Regions from separate parts of the Brevibacillus sp. NSP2.1 genome, predicted to be linked through region 3. Evidence: riboswitches for the same ligand, from Rfam matches in the RefSeq annotation. Region 3 holds a riboswitch; each other region holds the start of a gene.
What was found. Region 3 has a riboswitch for cobalamin ahead of nrdI (class Ib ribonucleoside-diphosphate reductase assembly flavoprotein NrdI). Riboswitches for the same ligand answer to the same signal wherever they lie in the genome.

Region 1 (5,719 bases), 1.6 Mb from region 3:
ATTGGTGATTCCGATCGACAGCATCATCACCATGATCGCTTGGCCAATCCCGATTTTTCCGTCTGCTTTCATGAACCAACGTCCCCCCGACTTGGTGGTTTTGTTATGGTTTGTTTGCCCGGCTGGAAATATGTATCGCGTATAAAGGTTAGCCCACGATAAATAAAGTGTGGTATTCTACAATGAGGTAAAAATGGAGTAAGGAGTGCAGCCGGGATGTATAAGCTCATTAGGAAATATCTGTTCCAGATGGATACGGAAGAGATTCATGAAAGAACGGTTGATGCCCTGAAGCTGGTGGAAGATTCTGCTCCGGGAAAAAGCTTGCTGCGAATGATGTTTCAGGTGAAGGACGAGCGTCTTGCCACAAAGCTGTGGGGAATGACGTTTCCCAATCCGGTAGGGCTCGCCGCCGGTTTTGACAAAAATGCCGAAGTGTATCATGCACTGGGTGCGCTCGGGTTCGGGTTCGTGGAAGTCGGGACATTGACCCCGCAAGGACAGCCGGGCAATCCGCGGCCGCGCCTGTTTCGCCTGCCTGAGCACGAGGCGATCATCAACCGGATGGGCTTCAACAACCACGGTGCTTATTTGGCTTCGCAGCACCTGGTCGATTACGCGTATTCCGATGTTCCGATCGGGATCAACATTGGCAAAAACAAAGTCACTCCCAATGAGGAAGCGGCTTCTGACTATATCAAATGCCTGGACATGCTCTATTCGTACGGCCATTATTTCGTCATTAATATCAGCTCTCCGAATACGCCCAATCTTCGCGATTTGCAGGAAACCGAGAGCATGCGGCTGCTGGTGCGGGCGGTGCGCGAAAAAGCGGCGGAAATGGAAGCGCGCGGCATTCAGAAAAAGCCGATTCTGCTCAAAGTAGCCCCCGACATGTCCGACGAGCACATGCGCGATGTCGTGCAAGGAGCGGTGGAAGAGGGCATTTCCGGCATTATTGCCACCAATACGACCTTGTCGCGTGAAGCCGTTCAAGGGCATCACTATGCCGAGGAAGCGGGAGGACTGAGCGGAAAACCGCTGACAGAGCGTTCGACTGCCTGGGTAAAAGAAATTTACCAGGAAGTGGGCGACAAGGTGCCGATCATTGGCGTAGGGGGCATTTTCACGGGGGAAGATGCGTACGCGAAAATCCGGGCGGGCGCAAGTCTCGTGCAAGTGTACACCGGAATGATTTATCAAGGCCCGGGCATCTCCAAGCAAATCAACAAAAAGCTTTTGCAACTGTTGAAGCGCGACGGCTTTTCCCACATCAGCGAAGCGGTCGGCGTGGACGCCAGGTCGTAAGCATAAAAAAGAAGCGGATGCAACAAAGACCGATGACTCCCGGAATGGCGGGGCATCGGTTTTTTTACGCAGTTATACTCCGCTGATTATATTCTTCCGCTTTTTCCCTTGATTCTGTATAATAATGTGGGACAAGCAAGAACTATCTAACAATTGCATATCGTCGGCGATAGGTGCCTTTATGTGCAAGCCGCATAAAGGGTAACAGGGAATCGGGTGAAAGTCCCGAGCGGTCCCGCCACTGTAATCAGGGAGTTCTCTTTGAGATAGAGCCACTCATATTCATATGGGGAAGGACAAAGAGCGCGATGAGCTGAAAGCCAGGAGACCTACCTACTTGCCACACCCAGGAATACCTTCGCGGAAAGGAGCGGTGAATACGAAGCAATAGGACTGTGCCAACGGTCTGTTGTTTTTGTGCGCATACCTCGTCTGCTAGCGGATGAGGTTTTTTTGTTGGTGAAAAAAGAAAGAACAGCAAAGGAGGAGGAAATGTCTTGAATCGATCCCGTTTCGTTTCGACCTGTCTGTTGATTGCAGGCTTTGTCCTTTATTTTCTCGTAAATGAACCGCAGACGTCCCACGCGATGCACATCATGGAAGGGTATTTGCCGCTGGGCTGGGCGCTGTTTTGGTGGGTAGTATTTATTCCATTTTTTATTTTCGGCATTCGTTCCTTGAACAAAATCGTCAAGGAGCATCCGCAAATGAAGCTGCTGATCGGCGTATCCGGCGCGTTTGCCTTTGTGTTGTCTGCGCTGAAAATTCCTTCGGTGACGGGCAGCAGCTCGCACCCGACGGGAACCGGGCTTGGCGCGATCATGTTTGGCCCGTGGGTCATGTCCGTGCTCGGCAGCCTGGTGCTGCTGTTCCAGGCGCTGCTTTTGGCGCATGGAGGGCTGACGACGCTTGGAGCCAATGCGGTGTCCATGGCAGTAGTAGGGCCGATGGTAGCTTACGGCGTCTATCGCCTGATCGTGCGCGGAAACGGCGGACAGCGTTTGGCCGTATTCGCTGCTGCTGCGCTCGCAGACTTGGCTACTTATGTCGTGACCTCCGTGCAGTTGGCTTTGGCTTTCCCGGCTGAATCCGGCGGCGTTATGGCATCGTTCGCGAAATTCGCAGGAATTTTTGCCATCACCCAAGTTCCGTTGGCGATCAGCGAAGGGCTTTTGACCGTGCTCGTCTGGAACTGGCTGCAGTCTTACAATGCAAAAGAGCTGGCGCAACTTCGCCTGCTGAAACGGGAGGAATCGCTGTGAAAAAAGGGATGAACTGGCTGCTGCTCCTGGGCGTAGTCTTGCTGGCGGTTGTGCCGTTGCTGTTGGTGCAGGATTCGGAGTTCGGGGGAGCAGATGGAGCGGCTGAGGAAGCGATCAAGGAAATCGCCCCTGCTTACGAGCCGTGGTTCGAGCCGCTGCTTGAACCGCCAGGCGGCGAGACAGAGAGCTTGCTGTTCGCGGTGCAAGCGGCGCTCGGGGCGGGCGTTGTCGGCTATGCCGTGGGATTGTACAAGGGCCGGCTGGATAAGCATAAAAAATGAATTGGCAGCAGCTTGATTCGCTTTCCTATCAAAACCGGCTGCGATTTTTGCCGCCTGAGCACAAGCTCCTGTTTGCGGGCGTGCTGATTTTGCTCGTTTTGACGGGACATGAATGGTTGCAGATGGCGATTTGTCTATGGATGGGAGTATGGGTAATGGTGTATGCCCGTATTCCCGTCCGTTTCTATTTCGGATTTTTCATCCTGTCCCTGTCGTTTTTTGTCCTGGGGCTTCCGGCGCTGTTGCTGGAAGCAGTAAGAGCGGATGCAGGGGCGGTCGTCCAGGCAGTTGCGGCGTGGAAGATCGGGCCGTATCTGGTCTACGTTCCGGCAAGCGCGCTCGACAAGGTGTGGGTGCTTTTTTGGCGGACGATGGCCAGCCTCGCCTGCTTTGCTTTTGTCTTGTTTACCGTGCCGTTTGCCGAGATTTTGCAAGTGCTGCGCAAGCTGAAACTTCCGGTCATCGTGACGGATTTGCTCATGATTATGTACCGTTTTATTTTCGTGCTGCTTGGCGTCTCTCATCAACTGTGGATTGCCCAGCGCGCGCGCGGAGGCCATCGCGGGTTCCGGGCGATGCTGCGGGATGCGAGCGGACTGGCCGCGCAGTTGTTCGTCAGGTCCATGCGCAAGTACGATGCGCTGTACAAAGGGATGGCAGCGAGAGGCTTCGGGGAAAGCCTGCAGGTGCTTTCCTTGCACACTCATTCTCGCTCCGGCCGATATGAAGCAGAGTCAATCGCAGGCTGTATTTTGCTGATTTTGCTGGAGTGGTGGACAGGAGGGTAATGCTTTGACATCATGGCTGTTGGAATTTGTTGATTTGCACTACGCCTATCCAGGCGGCCGTGGCCCTGTCCTGAAAGGGTTGTCCCTGGGCATTCCGGAGGGGAAAAAATGCGCCTTGCTCGGGCGAAACGGCTGCGGCAAGTCCACCTTGTTTTTGCACGGGAACGGCATCATCCAGCCGCAGCAAGGGCAAGTGCTGTGGCGAGGAACGCCCCTCAGCTACAAACGCGCTGCCTTGCAAGAGATGACGCAAAAAGTCGGGCTGGTCTTTCAGGACCCGGAGCATCAGTTGATCGCCAGCACGGTCGCCGAGGATATTTCCTACGGGCTGTGCAACCGGAACTTGCCCGCCGACGTAATCCGCGAGAAAGTGCGGGCTGTCCTGGACGCGTTTGGCATGACAGAGCTGGCGGACGTTCCGATTCACCACCTCAGCCTGGGACAAAAGCGGCGTCTCGCCCTTGCCGGGGTCATGGTGCTTGCGCCGGAGCTGCTGCTGTTGGATGAGCCTACGGCCTACCTCGACCGTTACCAGACCAAAAATTTGCTGCGCGAGCTGGATGCCATTCACCAAAACGGCACGACCGTGCTGATGGCGACCCACGATATGGACATCGCTTTCGAATGGGCGGAGTGGATTTGCGTCATGGATGAAGGCCGGCTGATTTTTGCCGGAGAGCCCCAGGAGGCGCTGGCGCGAAGAGAAATGCTGGAAAGCCTGCATTTGGGCATGCCGCTGATCGCCGAGCTGTGGGATGCGTTGCCGCCTGAATGGAGGCGGGAGGCGGGCGAACGGATTCCGTGTTCGCTGGAGGAATTAAAAACACGGCTGGCCGGACAGGTGATGGTCCGGTAGATAAGGTACAGGCAAGCGGTCGTCTCGGCGGCCGCTTTTTTGCGTGCCAAACGTCGCGCGGTTTTGGGCATAAGAAAGGGGGGCGGCTGCTGAGCCTGTGGTCGGTTTGACGTTTTGGATGACCGCTTTTGCTTGGCGCTGTCTCATTCTCTTCAATGGGGCTTTTCCTGCCTGCCGGATAACGGGGATTGCGCTGATTGGTGGCGAACGCCGTGTATGGGTGGTTTCCGAGCGCCGTGCATGGCCGCTGTTTTTTTGGGGCATCTTAACCTCAAAATTCCTCTGGAGGTATCGCGATGGAACACGATTCCTTGAGCTCAGGGCTTGCTGGCGTGGAGCAAAAAGAATTCCCCGGCAAAGTCAAAGACCAGCTCATGTTCAATGTCCTGGAAAAAGAAATGACCAACGAAGAACAGGAAAAAAAGGCGAAAGACGAGTATTTGACAGGAAAGTCGTAGCCCGCGCCAAAAGCCCTTCTCGGCCTGGTCATAGCCCCGTCAAGTAGACACTAAAAAAAGACGCTATCTTAAGCGGCGATCGATTCCCGGTATTGGACTGGGGAGAGGTCGCCGAGTTTTTTCTGGAACCGTTCTGTATTGTAGAATTCGATGTATTCAGCGATCAGTTTGCGAGCGTGAGCTATATCTCTTGGTTTCTCCAGATACAACTTTTCCGTCTTCAGGTGTGAAAAAAACGATTCAACACAAGCGTTGTCGAAGCAGTTCCCCCGTCTGGAATGGCTTCCGGTTAGCCCTTGTTCTTGCAACAGATTTGCGTATGTCTTGGTAGTGTACTGGAATCCTTGGTCGGAGTGCAGGATCGCATCTCCATTACCCAGTTGCTTCACCGTAGACAGCACAAGATCAAGATCGTTTCTCTCCGACACTTCCCAAGCAACCGTTTCGTTATTATACAGATCCAGGACCACGGACAGATAAATGAAGTCATCGACGACTCGAATATAGGTAATATCGGTTACATATTTCTTTCTAGCCTCGTCCGCAGCGAACTGGCGATTAAGGACATTGTTGAACACGATGGAGGGCTTGCGGCCGGCAAATGGACGCTTTTTGCGGATCACTGAGCGGATGCCCAATTCTCGCATCAGTCGGCGAACTTTCTTCGTATTTACTTGTAGTCCCTCTTTGCGTAGAGCCGTGCGCATTCGTTTATACCCAAAGTATGGGCGAATGCGGTGAATTGCCAGTATATGTTCCTTTAGGT
Region 2 (5,719 bases), 650 kb from region 3:
TTCTCAAAGGAGTCGTTTCCCGCAAGAAGCAGATCGTGCCTGTATTGACAGATACATTCCAGGCTCTCTAAAATACGCTACCGAAATACCAAAAAACACAAAGGCTGCCCGCGAAAATGTGGGCAGCCTTTTTTCCTATCAAATAAAAACGGATCAGATTCTCATCCAGGATAAGGGCAACCAAGGCTGCGCCAAGTCATCGGCACAGCCTTTGGTTTTCTCATGGCGCTCAAAACGGATTGTGGTTGTGATGACTCAGATGGTTCATCGTCTGCTGCGCATAGGCGTCATCGTCGTAATGCCGGATTGCGTGTTTGTCTCTTGCCCGCAGGCTGATCGAGCCTGTCAAAAAGTAGGCGGCGCCGAGAACAGCCAAAATAACAACGAGGGTATAGAGCATTCGAAAGTCCCCCTTTTTCCAGTGGCTTACCAATAGGTTAACATATTTTTCCTGACAGAACTACGGTTGACTTTGACGGTGCGTAAATGTGTACGATGAATTTGTCAGGAGGGATGGAAGATGGAATATACGGTGCAAAAGCTGGGTCTCCTGGCGGGCGTCAGTACCCGGACGCTCCGATACTACGATGAGATTGGCCTTCTCAAGCCGGCGAGAATCAATTCATCCGGGTATCGTATTTACGGGCAGGCAGAAGTGGATCGCTTGCAGCAAATCTTGTTCTACCGCGAGTTGGGTGTGAGCTTGGAGGAGATCAAGGAAATTGTCAGCTCGCCGACCTTCGACGCCGTCCAGGCACTGCGGGAGCACCGCGCGAAGCTGCTGGACAAACGGGCGCAGCTCGATCGGCTGATCGCCAATGTCGATCTAACCTTAGCGCAAAGAGAGGGGACGAAAACGATGACGGACAAACAAAAATTCGAAGGCTTCAAGCAGCAACTGATTGATGACAACGAGAAGCAGTACGGGCAAGAAATTCGCGCCAAATACGGCGACGAGCAGGTGGACCGTTCCAACCGGAAACTCAAGGAAATGACCGAGGAAGAGTACAACCGGCTTGAGCAGTTGAACGCAGAGTTGCACAAGACGCTGGAAGAGGCGTTTGCCACGGGAGATCCGGGCAGCGAGCTTGCGCAGAAAGCGGCTGACCTGCATCGCCAGTGGCTGACGTTTTACTGGGACAGTTACAGCAAGGAAGCGCACGCCGGGGTGGCGCAAATGTATGTGGACGACCCGCGCTTCACCGCCTACTACGATAAAACCCAGCCGGGACTGGCGGCGTTTCTCCGCGATGCGGTCGTGATTTATACGCAAGCGTAGACAGCCGATAGCGTCGAGAAAAACAAACCGCGCACCGCCCTGAATCAGATCGGAAAGCTTCGATCCGGTTGGGGCGGTGTTTTTTCATGCCTGTTTCATGCCCAAGCTGGCCTGGCTCACGCCCCTTGGCTGGAACCGGAATTTTTTCGCTGATGAAAACTTTTGGCCCAAGGGAGTGAGCCATCCGTCCATCGAGGTCGAGTTTTTTCGCGCTGAACGCGTGTTACCGTGAACAGACAGCGGGCGAGCAGCAGGGAGCCGCCCAACCGCTTTTCTTTTCTGTTTGTTGCGTTATATAATCTGTTCGAGCTGGACCCGGGCGCGAGCTATCTCTCCATGCCGCACAATGACGGTGTTTACGAGTATATAAGCGTCAGCGCCGGACGGTTTGCCTTGAAAATCAAGGAAGAGACGTTTCGCCTCGGCGAAGGGGACGCGATTCGCTTCACGGGCAACGTCCCCCACGCGTACAGCAATGACGGCGAACAGCCGCTATGAAGTCATTTGGGCGGCGGCAGGGCATCCGAAAGCGGTGTTTCGACTGACTCCCGAGCAACTGGTGCAAATGACGAACGGACAGGTCGCCTGTATCGCTTCGTGCCGCTAGCGGCAAAGGGGTCTATCGCCTCGTTGTAGAATAGATGATAAAGTGGAAATATTCCTAAAACAACGAGGAGGGTATACATGAAAGCTACAGAACCGATTTTCCTGGGGCATCGCATCCATCTGATCGACGGGTTTGATATGGGCTGGGCGCAGCGGACGGGAACGTACGTCATCGCCGAGGACGAGCTGACCCTGGTCGAGACAGGGCCGAGTCCTTCTGTCCCGTACATACGGGAAGGGCTGCGCAGGCTCGGATTTTCCCCGGAGCAAGTGAAGTACATCATCGTGACGCACATTCACCTCGATCACGCGGGGGGAGCGGGACTTTTTTTGCGCGAGTGCCCGCAGGCAAAAATCGTGGTGCATCCAAAAGGAGCGCGCCATCTGGTGGACCCGAGTCGGTTGATCGCGGGCGCCAGAGCGGTGTATCACGACGATTTTGACCGCCTGTTCGATCCGATTGTCGCCGTTCCCGAAGAGCGGATCATCGTGCGCGCCGACCAGGAGACGCTGCAAATTGGCGCCAACTGTGTCCTGGAATTTTGGGACACGCCGGGACATGCCAACCATCATTTCAGCATTTACGACCCGGTCAGCCGCGGCATGTTCACGGGAGATACAGCGGGTGTCTTCTATCCGCAGCTTCAACGGGACGGGATTCACTTCGTCCTGCCGTCCACCTCGCCGAACCAGTTTGACCCGCAGGCGATGCTGCGCTCCGTGGAACGCTTTGAACAGCGCGGGCTTGCGCGAATCTATTTCGGGCATTTCGGCATGACTGACGATGTTGCCGACGTCTATCGGCAGGTGCGCGAGTGGCTTCCTGTCTTTGTCGCGGAAGGGGAGGCGGTCGTAGCCGCCGGACTCGGCGATGGCGAACTGGCGGAGCGGCTGTTCGGGCGTGTACTGGCGCATCTGCAATCGTTCGGGATCGGCGACGGGCATGAGGTGCTGGACGTGCTGCGGCTCGATTTGCAAGTATGTGCGATGGGAATTGTCGACTATTTGCAAAAGCGCAGGAAATAGCGGGAGACGCCAGACAGCGGGTACGAGACGGGCAGCATGGGCTTACGTAGCCGTGGCAGCAGCGAAAAAGCATTCTTTTTTTGGCAAAGGAATGCTATCATGATGGATGAGTCTTAGCAGTTGTAGGCCATTGCAATTGAATACGCGCAAACAGGTGCCTTGGTCCTTGCCAAAGGACGAGGTGAAAAGGGAAGCCGGTGCAAGTCCGGCGCGGTCCCGCCACTGTAAAGCGGCTGTCGCAATAGCTGCCAAGCCAGGAGACCTGCCTGTTTGCCTGATGTGCCTGCGCCTTCGCGGAAAGGTTCGGCCCGTTCAGGACGTTTTTTTGCGTGAGCATGGATGAGCCTGACATGTCGCCCCTTTGGTTCCGGTTGGATGCGAAGGGTTTTTGTTTGCTAAGAATCAACCAGTCGCACAGAAAGGAAGTCATACATATGAAACGCGCATGGAAACTGCTCATCCCGCTGGTGCTTGCTGCAAGTCTCGTCGGCTGCGGCGGCAACACCCAGACGGCACCTGCTCCGCAGGCAGAAGCACCGCAGACAGCACCACAGGACGCGGCTGCCAAGCAGACCGTCTACCCGCTTACCGTCACAGACGCGACCGGAAAAGAAGTGACCGTGGCAAAAGAGCCGCAACGAATCGTCTCGACTTCCCCGGCAGAGACGGAAATCTTGTTCGCGCTCGGCTTGAACGAGCGGATTGTCGGTGTCTCCGACTTCGACGACTATCCGGCAGAAGCGAGCACGAAGCCAAAAGTGGGCGGAGTCGTCAAGCCGAGCGAAGAAGCGATTCTCGCCCAGTCGCCCGATCTGGTCATCGGCGGAATTTCGATGGAAAAGCCGGTTGCCGACAAGCTGAAATCGCTCGGCATGCCAGTGTACGTCACGCATCCGAAAAAAGTGGATGACATCCTGAACAACATTTTGACGATGGGGGTTATCACCAACCGACAGGAGCAGGCGGAAAAAGTCGTCGCCGCGATGAAGCAGGATATCGCCCGCGTACAGGAAGCCGTCAAAGCGGTGAAGCCGGAAGACAAGAAAAAAGTGTACCTGGAGTTTGCGCCAGGCTGGACCGTGGGCAAAGGGGAGTTCCTCGACGAGCTGGTGACGCTGGCAGGCGGGACGAACATTGCGGCCGACACAGAGGGCTGGAACCCGATCAGCGAGGAAAAGATTTTGAAAAGCGATCCCGACGTCATTTTGTACGCCAAAGGCATTACGGATGACAAGACGGGCACGAAGCTGGAAGAGATCATCGCAAACCGCAACGGCTGGGATACGATGAAGGCGATCCGCGAGAAGCAAGTGTTCGGAATGGACCAAAACCTGCTGGCGCGCCCAGGCCCGCGCATTACACAAGGTTTGATCGAGGTAGCTAAAGCGATTTATCCTGACCTGGTGAAATAAAAATGAAAAAGCAATGGCTTATATGGGGAGGAGCGAGCAGCCTTGTGCTGCTCGTATCCGTGGTGGTCAGCATTTCGATGGGGGCGGCGTCGCTCCCTCTTTCGCAAGTATGGCTCATCCTCTTGCACCAGCTTCCCGGCATGTCGGAGTGGATTCCGGCGACATGGCCGGAGTCGTCCGAGCAGATCGTGATGAAGGTGCGTTTTCCGCGCGTCGTACTGGCCATTTTGATCGGAGCTTGCCTGTCGCTTGCGGGCGCGGGCTTTCAAGGCGTGCTGCGCAACCCGCTTGCGGACCCGTTCACGATGGGCGTAGCGTCCGGTTCGGCCGTCGGGGCGGCTTTTCTGATCCTGTTCGGCTTGCAGTTCGCTGTTCTTGGAGAGTGGAGCACGCCTGTCGTCGCCTTTTTGACGGGGCTTGTCAGCTTGTGGATTGTGCTTGCCCTCGCCAAGACGCAAGGCAAGCTGCAGACGGAGACGCTGATTTTGTCCGGCGTCGTCATTCAGGCGTTTCTCGGCTCGCTCGTGTCCTTCATGGTGTCGCTGTCGGATCAGACGGTGAACGAGATCGTTTTCTGGCTGATGGGAAGCCTGTCGTTTCGCGGCTGGGCCTTCACGTACGTCCTGGTCCCGTATTTGCTGATCGGCGTGCTCGTGCTGCTTGGCTATGCCCGCTCGTTGAACCTGTTTGCGCTCGGGGAGCGGCAGGCGGCGCATCTCGGAGTCAACGTCGACAAGACGAAGCTCATCATTTTGCTCGTCTCTACGCTCCTGACTGCAGCGGCGGTTTCGATTGCGGGCGTCATCGGGTTTGTCGGGCTGGTCGTGCCGCATCTGGTGCGGATGATGGTCGGGCCTGACTACCGCATTTTGCTGCCGATGGCGACCATCTGCGGCGGTGTGTACGTGCTGTGGGCGGATACGCTGGCGCGAATGCTGCTCGTGCCGACAGAAATCCCGCTCGGGGTCGTGACTGCGTTTTTGGGAGCGCCGTTTTTCGCCTATTTGCTGAAGCAAAACAAACGGATCGGAAGGAGGTAGTCGCGTCATGATCGAAGTGCGCGGGCTGCAAAAGTCTTACCAGGATGTGTCCGTCCTGCGCGAGATCGGGTTTACAGTCCAGCAGGGCGAGTTTTTTGGCATCATCGGCCCGAATGGGAGCGGAAAATCAACGCTTTTGAAAATGCTCTCCGGTGTGATTGCCGCTGATGCGGGAGAAATCACGCTCGCGGGCAAACCGGTTGGCCGCTATACGCGCAAGGAGCTGGCGCGGGTTCTCGCCGTACTCGAACAGGAGGGGCTGCCTCCGGTCGGCTTTCGCGTTCGCGAGGTGCTGGAAATGGGGCGCTACCCGTACCAAAACTGGCTGGGCGAGGAACAGACAGACGTCGGGCCGC
Region 3 (5,719 bases):
GAGGCGAAAAACCAGCGCCGTGCAGAGAGCATCGAAGGGTTCCGCTCCGAGATTAAAGACGAAGTTTCCCAAAGTGAATAACGTGCTCATCAACGCCTGTCGCTGTCCATTGCGGCAGGCGTTTTTCACATTAGGCCGACAAAAGTGCAACAAAACATGAATTGTTGGACGAAACATGGTAATCTGTAGATGGACAAATTAAATCAAGAGGAGAAAGACTATGAAACGACCAGAAGATACACGCGTCGTTGTCGGCATGTCCGGCGGGGTCGACTCCTCCGTGACGGCTTACCTGCTCAAGCAACAGGGATATGACGTCATCGGCATCTTCATGAAAAACTGGGATGATACCGATGAATTCGGCCACTGCACGGCGGAAGAAGACTTCCAGGATGTCCGGCGCGTCTGTGAACAAATTGGCATTCCATACTACACCGTGAATTTTGAAAAAGAATACATGGACAAGGTGTTCCAGTATTTTTTGGATGAATATAAACGCGGGCGCACACCGAATCCTGATGTGATGTGCAACCGTGAAATCAAGTTCGGCGAGCTGCTCGCCAAGGTCATGGACCTGGGAGCCGATTACATCGCCACCGGCCATTACGCGCAGGTGAAGTTCATCGACGGAGAGTACAAGCTGATCCGCGGCGCGGACAACAACAAAGACCAGACGTACTTCCTCAATGTGCTCGGCCAGGAGCAGTTGTCAAAAACGATGTTCCCGATCGGGCATTTGCCGAAGCCCGAGGTGCGCAAAATTGCCGAAGAAGCCGGGCTTTACACCGCGAAAAAGAAGGACAGCACAGGGATTTGCTTCATTGGCGAACGCAACTTCCGCGAGTTTTTGCAAAACTACTTGCCAGCCAAGCCCGGCAATATCGAAACGGTAGACGGAGACGTGATCGGGCAGCATGACGGCCTGATGTACTACACGCTCGGCCAGCGCCAAGGCCTGGGGATTGGCGGCGGGCACGGCAAGACCGGCCAGCCGTGGTTTGTGGTGGACAAAGACCTGGAGCGCAACGTCCTGATCGTCGGCGAAGGCTCCAACCATCCCCGCCTGTATTCGAGTAGCTTGCTGGCGACAGACGTAAGCTGGGTGAGCGCGAACAAGCCGACCGAATCGTTTGCGTGCACCGCGAAATTCCGCTATCGCCAGCCGGACCAGCAAGTGACGGTGCACATCCGCGAGGGCAACACCGTAGAAGTCGTTTTCGCCGAGCCGCAAAAAGCGGTTACTCCTGGCCAAGCCGTCGTCTTTTACGATGGGGAAGTGTGCCTGGGCGGAGGTACGATTGACAAGGTGCGTTTGATCGACAAAGAGAATTGAATAACGGGGGAAGCGCTTGGTGGATGCTACGAAAAAGTCAAAAGTGATTATTGTTTCGTTTTTGGCGGGAGCGCTTTTGCTGGGAATACTCGCTTACGTGGGGATGTCGGCCACGAGCAACGAGCACATGACCGTGATCGAGAGCGTCATCAAGGAAAAGGGTGGCGTGATTGAAGCGGGTGGTGTGACAGTGGTTCCTCCCGAGGAGAGTCCCTTCCCGAAAAGCGGAAAGGGCAACACCATCTATCGCATCGTGTACACGAAAGATGGGCAAAGCCTGACAGCCTGGTATCGCTCCGATAACCATTCCTCGATTATCAAGGAACCGGAAGAGTGGATTCTTCCGCATTAAGGATTAACCTGACTGGGAGAGTGAGGGGATTACATGACCCAATATGCTGGACTTCGTGAATTGGCCCAATTGATTCGCAGACTGGAGCCGCAGCTCACAGGGGCGTCCCTGAGCATTTTGGCCCATGAAAATAAAGAAGAGATCGCTTCGCTTCTGGTGGATGGACTTGGCAGCGGCGTTTCGGTTCAAAACAGCTCCGGCGAGTACGCCAACCATCTGGCGAATTTGCGCGTGGGAGCGAACAAATACACGTTTGCCCAGGACTGGCGCGAAGTGTACATCAGCGAGATCAACTACTGCGCCTGTCGGATCCCTCCGGGCGCTCACGGTCTGTTGGTGCACCATACCGACTATCCGGGCGTCATTTACGACGTGTCCCGCAAGCTGGCTGACCACGAGATCAATATTTCCAAGATGAATGTGTCGCGTGAGCAAAAGGGGAAAAACGCCCTGTTGATTTGCGTCACCGACGAAGAGATTACGCCAACTGTCGTAGCTGCCATCGAGGAGCTGCCGCAGATCAACAAGGTGTTGTCTCTGCAATAGGCGAAAAGAGCAGTAGTGCATGCATGGCCGCTCATCGTTTTCGTATGGGCGGTTTTTTGCGTGTGCCGACTGCCTTGTTTGCTTGCTTGTGTGCATGGAGCGAGGCAAAGAAAAAACTGCCCTGACTAGCGGGCAGTTGGCTTGGAAGCAAAGCGAATGGCGTGACTGATGAGGACGTGCAGGACAGACGTGTGGTTTTCGTCCGGAAATTGGCGGAACGACGCTTCGATCTGCCCGTTGCCCATGGCGGACAACCGTTCAGCCATCGCCTGCGCCTTGACGTTGACGTGGAAGCGGCCGTCGTTTTCCAGCTCCCCGATGGCGAGCAGCGCTCTGACCCGCAAGTCGTCTGTGAGCAGGGACGGCAGGCGGCGCTCCTCTTCCAGCAGGACGCTTTCGTTCCAGTGGATCGACGGGCTGCCGGCGATGTAGCATTGGTACGCGTGTGGCCGGGTCAGCAAGGCATGCAGCACGAGCAAGCCGCCGAGCGAATGTCCGAAAATCGTTTGCCGCGTGCGGTCGACGGGCAAGTCCTTTTCGATCGCGGGCTTCACCGTGTCTTCGATGAAGCTGAGGAAGCCTTCTGCCCCGCCCATTTCCGGCCATTCGCCGCCGCGCGGATGAGCGGGCAGCTCGGATGCGGGAACGACATGGGTGAAGTCGTAGTAGCGCGATGGGTGGAACGGCGCTTCTGTCGGGTAGCCGATGCCGACGACGATGGCCGGATCGACGCCCGTTCTTTCCGGAACCCGGCATTGCAGGCGAATCGCTTCGGTCATGGTGCCAAACACCGAGTTGGCATCCAGCAAGTAAATGACCGGGAAGCCGGACGGCGGCAAAGCCACGTCGGGGATGCTGACGAAGATGTGGAACGTGCGGTCGTTGTATGTCATTTTTCTCGTTTGCGAACGCGGAATGGCTACTGCTTCATAAACCGTGCTTTCCATCAGGGGTCACTCTCCAATCGGCCGGTGGCGTTACCTTTTTTGTGCATGAAACCTATTATATGGACGCAAACCAGAGATTGGCAATAGAGAAATGAGAGAGATTATCAGTCGCCAAAATAGAGCATGCCGAGCTTGACTCCTACGATATATTGAGGTAAAGTAAGTTTTACCAACTACATATTGATGCGGACAGGTGTTTGCCACGCTATATTTGGTAGACTTAATAGGGAAGTCGGTGAAATTCCGACGCGGTCCCGCCACTGTGATGAGAGAGTTCCATTTGGTTTTTGCGCCACTGATTCAGCCAATCGGGAAGGCACGAATGGAGCGATGACCCCGAGCCAGGAGACCTGCCTGACCGTCAGCACTGTGTAACCTACGGGAGATAGGGAAGTGTTCGAGCGCTCCATTCGTTTTTCGGCGGATGGATACGATGGGGATCATCATGCGCATTCGACATTTTGGCGTCGGATGCGCTTTTACTTTGGCTAAAAAAGTATAGAACAGCAGTAAAGGATGAGGGACATGTTAATCGCTTTTGATTCGAAAACAGGAAACGTGAGACGATTCGTCAGCAAGCTCGATCTGCCGCACGTGGAGATTGATCCGGAGATGGTGATCGACGAGCCGTTCATTCTGGTCACGTACACGACAGGCTTTGGCCAGGTGCCGGAGAAGGTGGACCGTTTTCTGAAGCGGAATCATGTCTATTTGCGCGGCGTGTCAGCCAGCGGCAACCGCAACTGGGGAGCCAGCTTTGCCAAAAGCGCAGACACGATCGCCAGCCAATATGGCGTTCCGGTCATTTCCAAATTCGAACTGTCCGGTACCGGCCGTGACGTGGAACAATTTACGAGTGGGGTGGCAGCAATTGCGACACATTGAATTGAACAACCAACTGATGCAGCGAGGAAGCGACGGATTTTACCAACTGGAAAAGGACAGAGAGGCAGTCGCGGTCTTCATGGAAGAAGTACAGGCGAAGACGATGACCTTCAACAGCGTGAAAGAGCGCATGGACTATTTGATCGAAAATGACTTTTATGAAAATGTGTATGAAAGCTACACGGTTGAACAGGTCGATGAAGTGTTCCGCCTGGCGCATGACGCTGGTTTTCAATTCGCTTCGTACATGGCTATCTCCAAGTTTTACAAAGACTACGCCCTGAAAACAGACGACAAATCGATGTATCTGGAGCAGTACCCGGATCGGGTGGCGATTGTGGCGCTCTCGCTCGGGCGCGGAGACTTCGAACTGGCGAAGCGGCTGACCGTGTCGATGATGGACCAGCGACTCCAGCCGGCGACGCCGACGTTCCTCAATGCGGGGAAAAGCCGCCGCGGCGAAATGGTCTCCTGCTTCCTGCTGGAAATGGACGACTCCTTGAACTCGATCAACTACGTTCTCGGCACTTGCATGCAGCTTTCGAAAATCGGCGGCGGCGTGGCCGTCAACCTGTCCAAGCTGCGCGGGCGCGGAGAGCCGATCAAAGGCGTCGAGGGCGCAGCCAAGGGCGTCATGCCTGTACTCAAGCTGCTGGAGGACGCGTTTTCCTACGCCGATCAGATGGGGCAGCGCAAAGGCTCCGGGGCAGCCTACTACAACATCTTCGGCTGGGATATCAACGAGTTTCTCGATTGCAAAAAGATCAATGCCGATGAAAAGTCGCGGATCAAGACGCTGTCGATCGGCCTGATCGTGCCGAATGTGTTTTACAAGCTGGCAGAGGAAAACAAGCCGTTGACAGTGTTCGCTCCTTACTCCGTCTACAAGGAGTACGGCGCCCATCTGGATGATCTGGATCTCGACGAGATGTACGACGAGCTGGTGGCAAACGAGCGCGTCAAGAAAAAGGTAGTCATGAGCGCCCGCGAAATGCTCACCAAGATCGCGATGATCCAGATGGAGTCGGGCTACCCGTACATCATGAACAAGACGAACGCGAACAAAAATCACGCGCTGAAGGACATCGGCTCCGTGAAAATGTCCAACCTGTGCACGGAAATTTTCCAGCTCCAGGAGACGTCCACGATTACCAACTACGGCGAGCCGGACATCATTCGCCGCGACATTAGCTGCAATCTCGCTTCCTTGAACATCGTCAACGTGATGGAGCACAAAAAAGTGCGCGAATCCGTGCGCGAGGGCATCGAGGCGATCACCGCCGTGAGCGATGTGACCCGCGTGGAAAATGCGCCAGGCGTGCAGAAGGCCAACCGCGAGCTGCATTCCGTCGGGCTGGGTGCGATGAACCTGAACGGCTACCTGGCGAAAAACAAGATCGCCTACGAGAGCGAGGAAGCAAAAGACTTCGCCCGCACGTTCTTCATGATGATGAACTTCTACTCGCTGGAAATGAGTATGGAGATCGCCATGGCCAAAGGGGAAACCTTCATGGGCTTCGAGCAGTCGGAGTACGCCAAAGGCACGTATTTTGACAAATACCTCGCAAACGACTACCGTCCGCGCACGGAAAAAGGCAAGCAACTGTTCGCAGGCATGCACATTCCGACGCCGGAGGATTGGGCCGCGCTCAAGCA
Region 4 (5,719 bases), 1.9 Mb from region 3:
GGACTGGAAGTACATGGAGCACATTTCCTACACGAATTTGCGCTCGGAGAAATACCGCGCCTACCATAGCGGCGACATTGTGAGGGCGCCGATGGGGGCCTGCGAGTTCATCGATGTGGATATCGAATCTGTCCTTCATTACGGCGGCCGTTACGTGGTCATGTCGCTGAACTCGTTTACCAGTCAGCCCTATTGCGATTTGCCCGAATGTTATGCGGGCTGGATGATACGCAAGGCTCCACAGTCGGGGGAAATTTTTGAACCGCAGACGGTGCAGGACAAGATCGACCTCGCTTCACGCTCTACGATCTGCATCCCGGTCATTCTCGATCTGGCGGAGCGAAAAGTGATCTGGACGGACATCGCGCTGCGCTCCCACCCCCGGTTTGTCAATAACGTAGAGGCGAACGGAGGCGGCGTGGAGTGGATGGGAAGGGCGCTCACCTCGCTGGTGAAGCCCACTCTCTATGAGCTGTTCACGCTTCATGCGCAAGCGAGAGGCACGCTGACTGACCGGGCGGATGAGGCGGACACGGTTTTCTCCATGGACGAGGGAATCACTCCGTTTGACCTGGAAATCATCATGGCGGACTTTTTGTAAGTTCGCTGGTTTCGTTAGGCAAAGGGAATGAGGTGCGTGTCCATTAAGCCGGTAGTGGTGAATCCGCAGATGAAAAACGGCAAAATCAGAAACCAGAAAGCCTTGGTTGGAAATATCCGCCTGACCGGTTGCCGGCTGGAAGGATGTATTTGTTGTCTTTCATCTGCGATCTGTGGCGAACCTCCTATCGGTTGCAAACCCTTTTCGGCAGGATGATTCTTCAGAAGAAACATCATGACGGGAAATACCACGATCAGTAAAAAGAGACCCAATACCGCAACAGCCATTTTCCAGTCAAACCACTGTATGAAAAACAGTGAGGCTGGCACAACTACCATTTGGCCTACGCTAAAGCCAGCCTCTATTACTCCGAATGCGAGTCCACGCCTTTTATTGAACCAATTTGTGACCATAATGGTTGCGGCTACATTGGAGGCACCTCCAACACCAATGGAAGCGAAGACACCATAGAGAATAAACAATTGCCAGAGGGAAGTTACCCATTGCGTGAAAAAATGCTCAGACCAACCAGAAGTGTGCTGCCTAAGAGAATGGACCTGGCACCAAAGCGGTCAATCAACCTGCCTGCTATTGGTTGGGATATGCCATAAATGACAAAACTCAATGTGGAGATGAGAGAAATGGTACCTCGATCCGCGGCAAAGCCATTCTCCCAAGGTTCAATAAATGCTCCGAAAGAAAGTCTTGCTCCTTGCACAGCCAACAATGCGAAAAAGGTGACAAATAAAATGATCCACGCGTAATGCACTTTGCTCTTCACAGTCTCAACGCACTCCTTATGAGTTTAATCCCAATCTGGTCAGCATGTTTTTGAATAATTTCGCTTCTTCTTCACTGAATATGGACATCGCTTCTTGATTCACTTCGTCACTGATCTGATTCAGAGGTTGTTCCAATTCCTTGCCTCGCGGAGTCAGAAAAATCAAGTTCGTCCGGCGATCATTGGGATCGGAACGACGCTCGATGAGCCCCATATTTTGCAGTCGATCGAGCACCCCCGTGATGGTTGCTCCATCCAAGCGAAGCCGACTACCCAATTCCACACCTTTTTGGCCATCTTTTTCCCATAGCGCATGTAATAGAACAAACTGCACGGGAGTAATCCCGTACGGCGATAATTTGGCCTTTTCCATTTGCCAGATTTTTTGATACGCCTTCCCGAGAAGAAACCCATAGCAATCCTCAATCCGATCCATATGTACCTCCAAATATTTTATTGGAAATCGATGTAAGAATAAGATAACACGCACACAAAAGATTTGTGTACAAATAATTAGTTCACAAAACAAAGATCAATGCCCAGTATGTTCCTATCCGCAGCTTTTGCTTGAATCCCCGGTAGCATTTGCTATTATTAAAGCAAGTGCTTGTCATAGAAAAGAACGACATTTGAATATGGTAGAAAAACAGGTCCTTGTTTTTCGCAAGCGATAGTTTGCGAATGCGAGGTTAAAAGGGAAGTTTGGTGAAAAGCCAACGCGGTCCCGCCACTGTAAAAGAGGAGCTCTTCTTCTTGGCAACGGCGCCATCCACTGCACGCCAGCGTGCGGGAAGGAGGAAGAAGAGCGAAGATCCTTGAGCCAGGAGACCTGCCTGTTTTGATGTCCACTGATTTCCTTCGGGTCAAAGGATGAGGTGAGGATTGTTGCAGTCGGCTATCCGCGCTTTGTTTTCCTTGGAGGTTTGGGGAAACAAGGCGTTTTTTTGTACGCGGAAAGCGAAACAGGAAGCAAATCGGCAAACTCTTCACTTTTTCAGTCAGGTAAATAACGAGGCTATGGAAAACATTTGAAATAGGCAACGGAGCCTAAACTGCATTTTTGGAGCGCTGTGCCTCCGAAAATTATTAGGGATGGGCAACGGGGCCTACAGTTTATTTTGGGGGTGAGCGTACTTGAGCAACAAGCGGGGCCTGTTTTTGGTCTACACCGGAGACGGCAAAGGAAAGACAACAGCCGCGGTGGGGCTGGCTGTGCGCGCGACTGGACGAGGCAAAAAGGTCATCATGATCCAGTTCATCAAGTCGCCGGAGCGCACGTACGGAGAGAAAATCATCTTCGACAAGCTGGGCATCGAAATCGTGCAAAAAGGCGTAGGCTTCACCTGGACGAAGACGCCGGAGGAGCATCGCGCGGCGCTGCAGGAAGCGTGGGCGTTCGCCCGGGAAAAGCTCGCTTCGGGCGAGTACGACGTCGTCATTCTCGACGAGCTGAACAATGCGCTGGCGATCGACCGTTTTCCGATTGTGGACGTGCTGCCGCTCGCGGACGTTTTGGAAGCGATTCAAAACAGGCCGAGCCATGTGCATCTGGTCGTGACGGGGCGGAGCGCCAAGCAGGAAATCATCGACATGGCCGATCTCGTGACAGAGATGAAGCCGATCAAGCATTACTACGATGAAGGAATACCAGCGGTGCTGGGGGTAGAGTTTTGATGAACGTATTGGAAGCGTACGGCCACGGCGGAGATTTGCTGACGGCAGCGGACCGCTTTGGGATGGAGCCGGGCCAATTCCTTGATTTCAGTGCCAATATTAACCCGCTGGGCATGCCGGACAGCGTGCGCGAGATGCTTTTGGCCTCGCTGTCTGCCGTGCTGCGTTACCCGGACCCTGGGCATCGCCAGTTTCGCCGGGCGTTGGCGCAGCGGTTGCAGTTGCCAAAGGAATGGCTTTTGCCTGCGAACGGAGCGGCAGAAGCGATGGCGCTCGCGATTCTCGGGCTGCAGCCGCAAACAGTCGGCGTGATTTATCCTTGCTTTTCGGAATATGCAGAGCTTTCCGAGCAGTTTGGCGCAACCGTCATCGGCTGCTACGGAAAAGAAGAGAACGGCTACAAGGCCGACAGCGCCGAGCTGTACCGTCTGTTCGAACAGGCTGATCTGGTGTTTGTCGGCTCGCCGAACAATCCGACTGGCATCTTGTATGAGCCACAGGAGCTGTTGCAGATGGCGGACTGGACGGCCCAGACCGATACGTGGCTGGTCGTGGACGAGGCGTTTCTCGATTTTGTGGAAGAAAGCCGCCAGTTTACGCTGGCAAGTCGGCTGGAGCGCTTTCCCCGCGTCATTTTGCTGCGGTCGATGACGAAAATGTACGCGATCCCCGGCTTGCGTCTCGGATACGCGATCGCCCAGCCTGACGCGATTGCGAAAATGCGCGCGAAGCAGGTGAGCTGGAGCGTGAATGCGCTTGCGCTTTTGGCGGGGGAGCTGTGCTTGCAAGAGCATGAGTACGAGCGGCGGACACGCAGCCTGGTCGCCAGGGAGCGCGCTGGCCTGGTCGCGTTTATTCGCGGGGAGCTGGGCTGGAAGGTCTGGCCGGGGGAGGCGAACTTTTTGCTGCTTCGCTCGCCGGAGGGCTTGCCAGCCGCACAACTGCAAGAGCGGCTCGGCAAAAAAGGCGTGCTGATTCGCAGTTGCGCCATGTATCCCGGATTGACGGCGCATGACGTGCGCATCGCCGTTCGCGGGCCAGAAGACAATGCGCGCTTGATCGCGGCCTTGCGCGAGGTACACAGCGAAGGGAGCGGGGAGCGATGAGTCTTGTGCTGGTGACAGGCGGCGTGCGCTCGGGAAAAAGCCGCTTTGCGGAAGAACTGGCGCAACAGGCCGGAGAGCGCGTCCTGTACGTGGCGACGGGTCAGGCGTGGGACGAGGAAATGCGGCAGCGGATCGAGCGGCACAAGGAGCGGCGGCCGAAGCAGTGGGGCAGCGTGGAGGTCGGCGAGCGGCTGTGCGACTACGAGCCTGCTAGCACACCTTACGACGTCGTGCTGATCGATTGCCTGTCGACGTGGGTGAGCAATCGGCTGATGAGCGTCGAGGAAGCAGAGTGGCGAAGCGAGGCGCACACAGAGGCGCTGCTTGCGGAGGCAGAGGCGTGGCTTGGGCTTGTCCAGCGCTCCCCGCAAAAAGTGATTGCGGTCACGAGCGAGGTCGGGCTGGGCGGTGTCGCCATGAATCGGCTCGGCCGCTGGTTCGCAGACGCGCTGGGCGACGTCAACCAGCGGGCTGCGCGTCAGGCAGAGACGGTCTACGCGGTCATGGCCGGAATCCCGTGGAGGATCAAAGGATGAATGCATTTTGGCACGCGATTGCGTTTTTCACCCGGATTCCGGTTCCGTGGCTGCGCCCGTCCGACGAGGCGTGGAAAAAAAGCGTCAACTGGTATCCGGCAGTCGGGCTGGTCATAGGTATTTTGCTATGGGGAGTCCACCAGACGGGGCTTGTGCTCTTTAGCCCGTGGCTGTCCGCCGTGCTGACGCTCGCTGTCTGGGTGTACATCACAGGCGGACTGCATCTGGACGGCTGGATGGATTTGGCGGACGGACTGGGAAGCAGCCGGCCAAAAGAGCAAGTGCTCGCGATCATGAAAGATAGCCGCGTGGGCGCGATGGGGGTTTTAGCCGCGATCTTGCTACTTTTACTCAAGGCAGGGGCCGTCGCGGAGCTTGCGCATCCTGGCTGGGGTGTGCGCCTCGTATTCGTTCCTGCCATAGCGCGGACACATGTGCTGCTGTCGATTCGGCTGTGGCCGTATTTATCGCAGGAAAAAGGGATCGGCAAAGGCATCAGTGCAGGGCTGTCGCCTGTCGCCATCGCCGCCGGATACATCGTTCTCGCCGCGGCTGGCTGGTTCGCCGGAGGTTTGCAGGTCGTCGCGGCAATGGTCGTCTCGCTTTTGTTCGTGCTGTTGTTTTCCCGCTCGGTCGCCCGCAAGCTCGGCGGCCTGAACGGAGACTGCTACGGAGCAGCTATCGAGAGCGGCGAGGCGGTCATGCTGCTCGTACTGGTCGGGAGCTGGTGGACATGAAGTTGATCTGGATACGGCACGGGGAGACAGACAGCAATCGGGAGCGCAAATATCTCGGGCATAGCGACATTCCTTTGAACGAAAAGGGGGAGCAGCAGGCGCGCGAGCTGGCGCGGCAATTGTCGCAGCAACTAAAACGGCCTGTCGCGCTGTACGCAAGCGATTTGCTCCGCTGCACGCAAACGGCCCGGCCGCTGGCAGACGAGTGGGGGCTGCCGATCATTTCCGTCCCGGCTTTGCGCGAGCTGTCGTTTGGCGACTGGGAGCTTTTGACCTACGAGGAG

Region 1: another riboswitch for cobalamin. It lies ahead of M655_RS04850 (energy-coupling factor ABC transporter permease); the one in region 3 lies ahead of nrdI (class Ib ribonucleoside-diphosphate reductase assembly flavoprotein NrdI).
Region 2: another riboswitch for cobalamin. It lies ahead of M655_RS09750 (ABC transporter substrate-binding protein); the one in region 3 lies ahead of nrdI (class Ib ribonucleoside-diphosphate reductase assembly flavoprotein NrdI).
Region 4: another riboswitch for cobalamin. It lies ahead of cobO (cob(I)yrinic acid a,c-diamide adenosyltransferase); the one in region 3 lies ahead of nrdI (class Ib ribonucleoside-diphosphate reductase assembly flavoprotein NrdI).

What each region holds. Positions count from the first base shown of each region.
Region 1 covers NZ_CP048274.1:1,001,572-1,007,290, forward strand. Annotated here, with positions in the region: gene M655_RS04840 (GerAB/ArcD/ProY family transporter) at 1-72, opposite strand, end outside; gene M655_RS04845 (quinone-dependent dihydroorotate dehydrogenase) at 217-1,308, shown strand; cobalamin riboswitch at 1,463-1,659, shown strand; gene M655_RS04850 (energy-coupling factor ABC transporter permease) at 1,806-2,570, shown strand; gene M655_RS04855 (energy-coupling factor ABC transporter substrate-binding protein) at 2,567-2,851, shown strand; gene cbiQ (cobalt ECF transporter T component CbiQ) at 2,848-3,639, shown strand; gene M655_RS04865 (energy-coupling factor ABC transporter ATP-binding protein) at 3,644-4,495, shown strand; gene M655_RS04870 (hypothetical protein) at 4,792-4,953, shown strand; one part of gene M655_RS04875 (IS3 family transposase) at 5,022-5,719, opposite strand, start outside.
Region 2 covers NZ_CP048274.1:1,947,043-1,952,761, forward strand. Annotated here, with positions in the region: gene M655_RS09720 (manganese-dependent inorganic pyrophosphatase) at 1-71, shown strand, start outside; gene M655_RS09725 (hypothetical protein) at 230-400, opposite strand; gene M655_RS09730 (MerR family transcriptional regulator) at 521-1,279, shown strand; gene M655_RS09735 (cupin domain-containing protein) at 1,508-1,777, shown strand; gene M655_RS09740 (YbaK/EbsC family protein) at 1,755-1,886, shown strand; gene M655_RS09745 (MBL fold metallo-hydrolase) at 1,964-2,911, shown strand; cobalamin riboswitch at 3,047-3,195, shown strand; gene M655_RS09750 (ABC transporter substrate-binding protein) at 3,346-4,323, shown strand; gene M655_RS09755 (FecCD family ABC transporter permease) at 4,326-5,363, shown strand; gene M655_RS09760 (ABC transporter ATP-binding protein) at 5,371-5,719, shown strand, end outside.
Region 3 covers NZ_CP048274.1:2,597,631-2,603,349, forward strand. Annotated here, with positions in the region: partial or broken gene tlp (small acid-soluble spore protein Tlp) at 1-81, shown strand, start outside; gene mnmA (tRNA 2-thiouridine(34) synthase MnmA) at 221-1,333, shown strand; gene M655_RS13160 (hypothetical protein) at 1,353-1,685, shown strand; gene M655_RS13165 (ACT domain-containing protein) at 1,719-2,231, shown strand; gene M655_RS13170 (alpha/beta hydrolase) at 2,357-3,178, opposite strand; cobalamin riboswitch at 3,353-3,550, shown strand; gene nrdI (class Ib ribonucleoside-diphosphate reductase assembly flavoprotein NrdI) at 3,704-4,063, shown strand; gene nrdE (class 1b ribonucleoside-diphosphate reductase subunit alpha) at 4,050-5,719, shown strand, end outside.
Region 4 covers NZ_CP048274.1:4,462,663-4,468,381, reverse strand. Annotated here, with positions in the region: gene M655_RS21630 (TerD family protein) at 1-601, shown strand, start outside; partial or broken gene M655_RS28375 (MFS transporter) at 619-1,083, opposite strand; gene M655_RS28370 (MFS transporter) at 1,098-1,382, opposite strand; gene M655_RS21620 (MarR family winged helix-turn-helix transcriptional regulator) at 1,399-1,818, opposite strand; cobalamin riboswitch at 2,014-2,233, shown strand; gene cobO (cob(I)yrinic acid a,c-diamide adenosyltransferase) at 2,517-3,056, shown strand; gene cobD (threonine-phosphate decarboxylase CobD) at 3,056-4,162, shown strand; gene cobU (bifunctional adenosylcobinamide kinase/adenosylcobinamide-phosphate guanylyltransferase) at 4,159-4,698, shown strand; gene cobS (adenosylcobinamide-GDP ribazoletransferase) at 4,695-5,435, shown strand; gene M655_RS21595 (histidine phosphatase family protein) at 5,432-5,719, shown strand, end outside.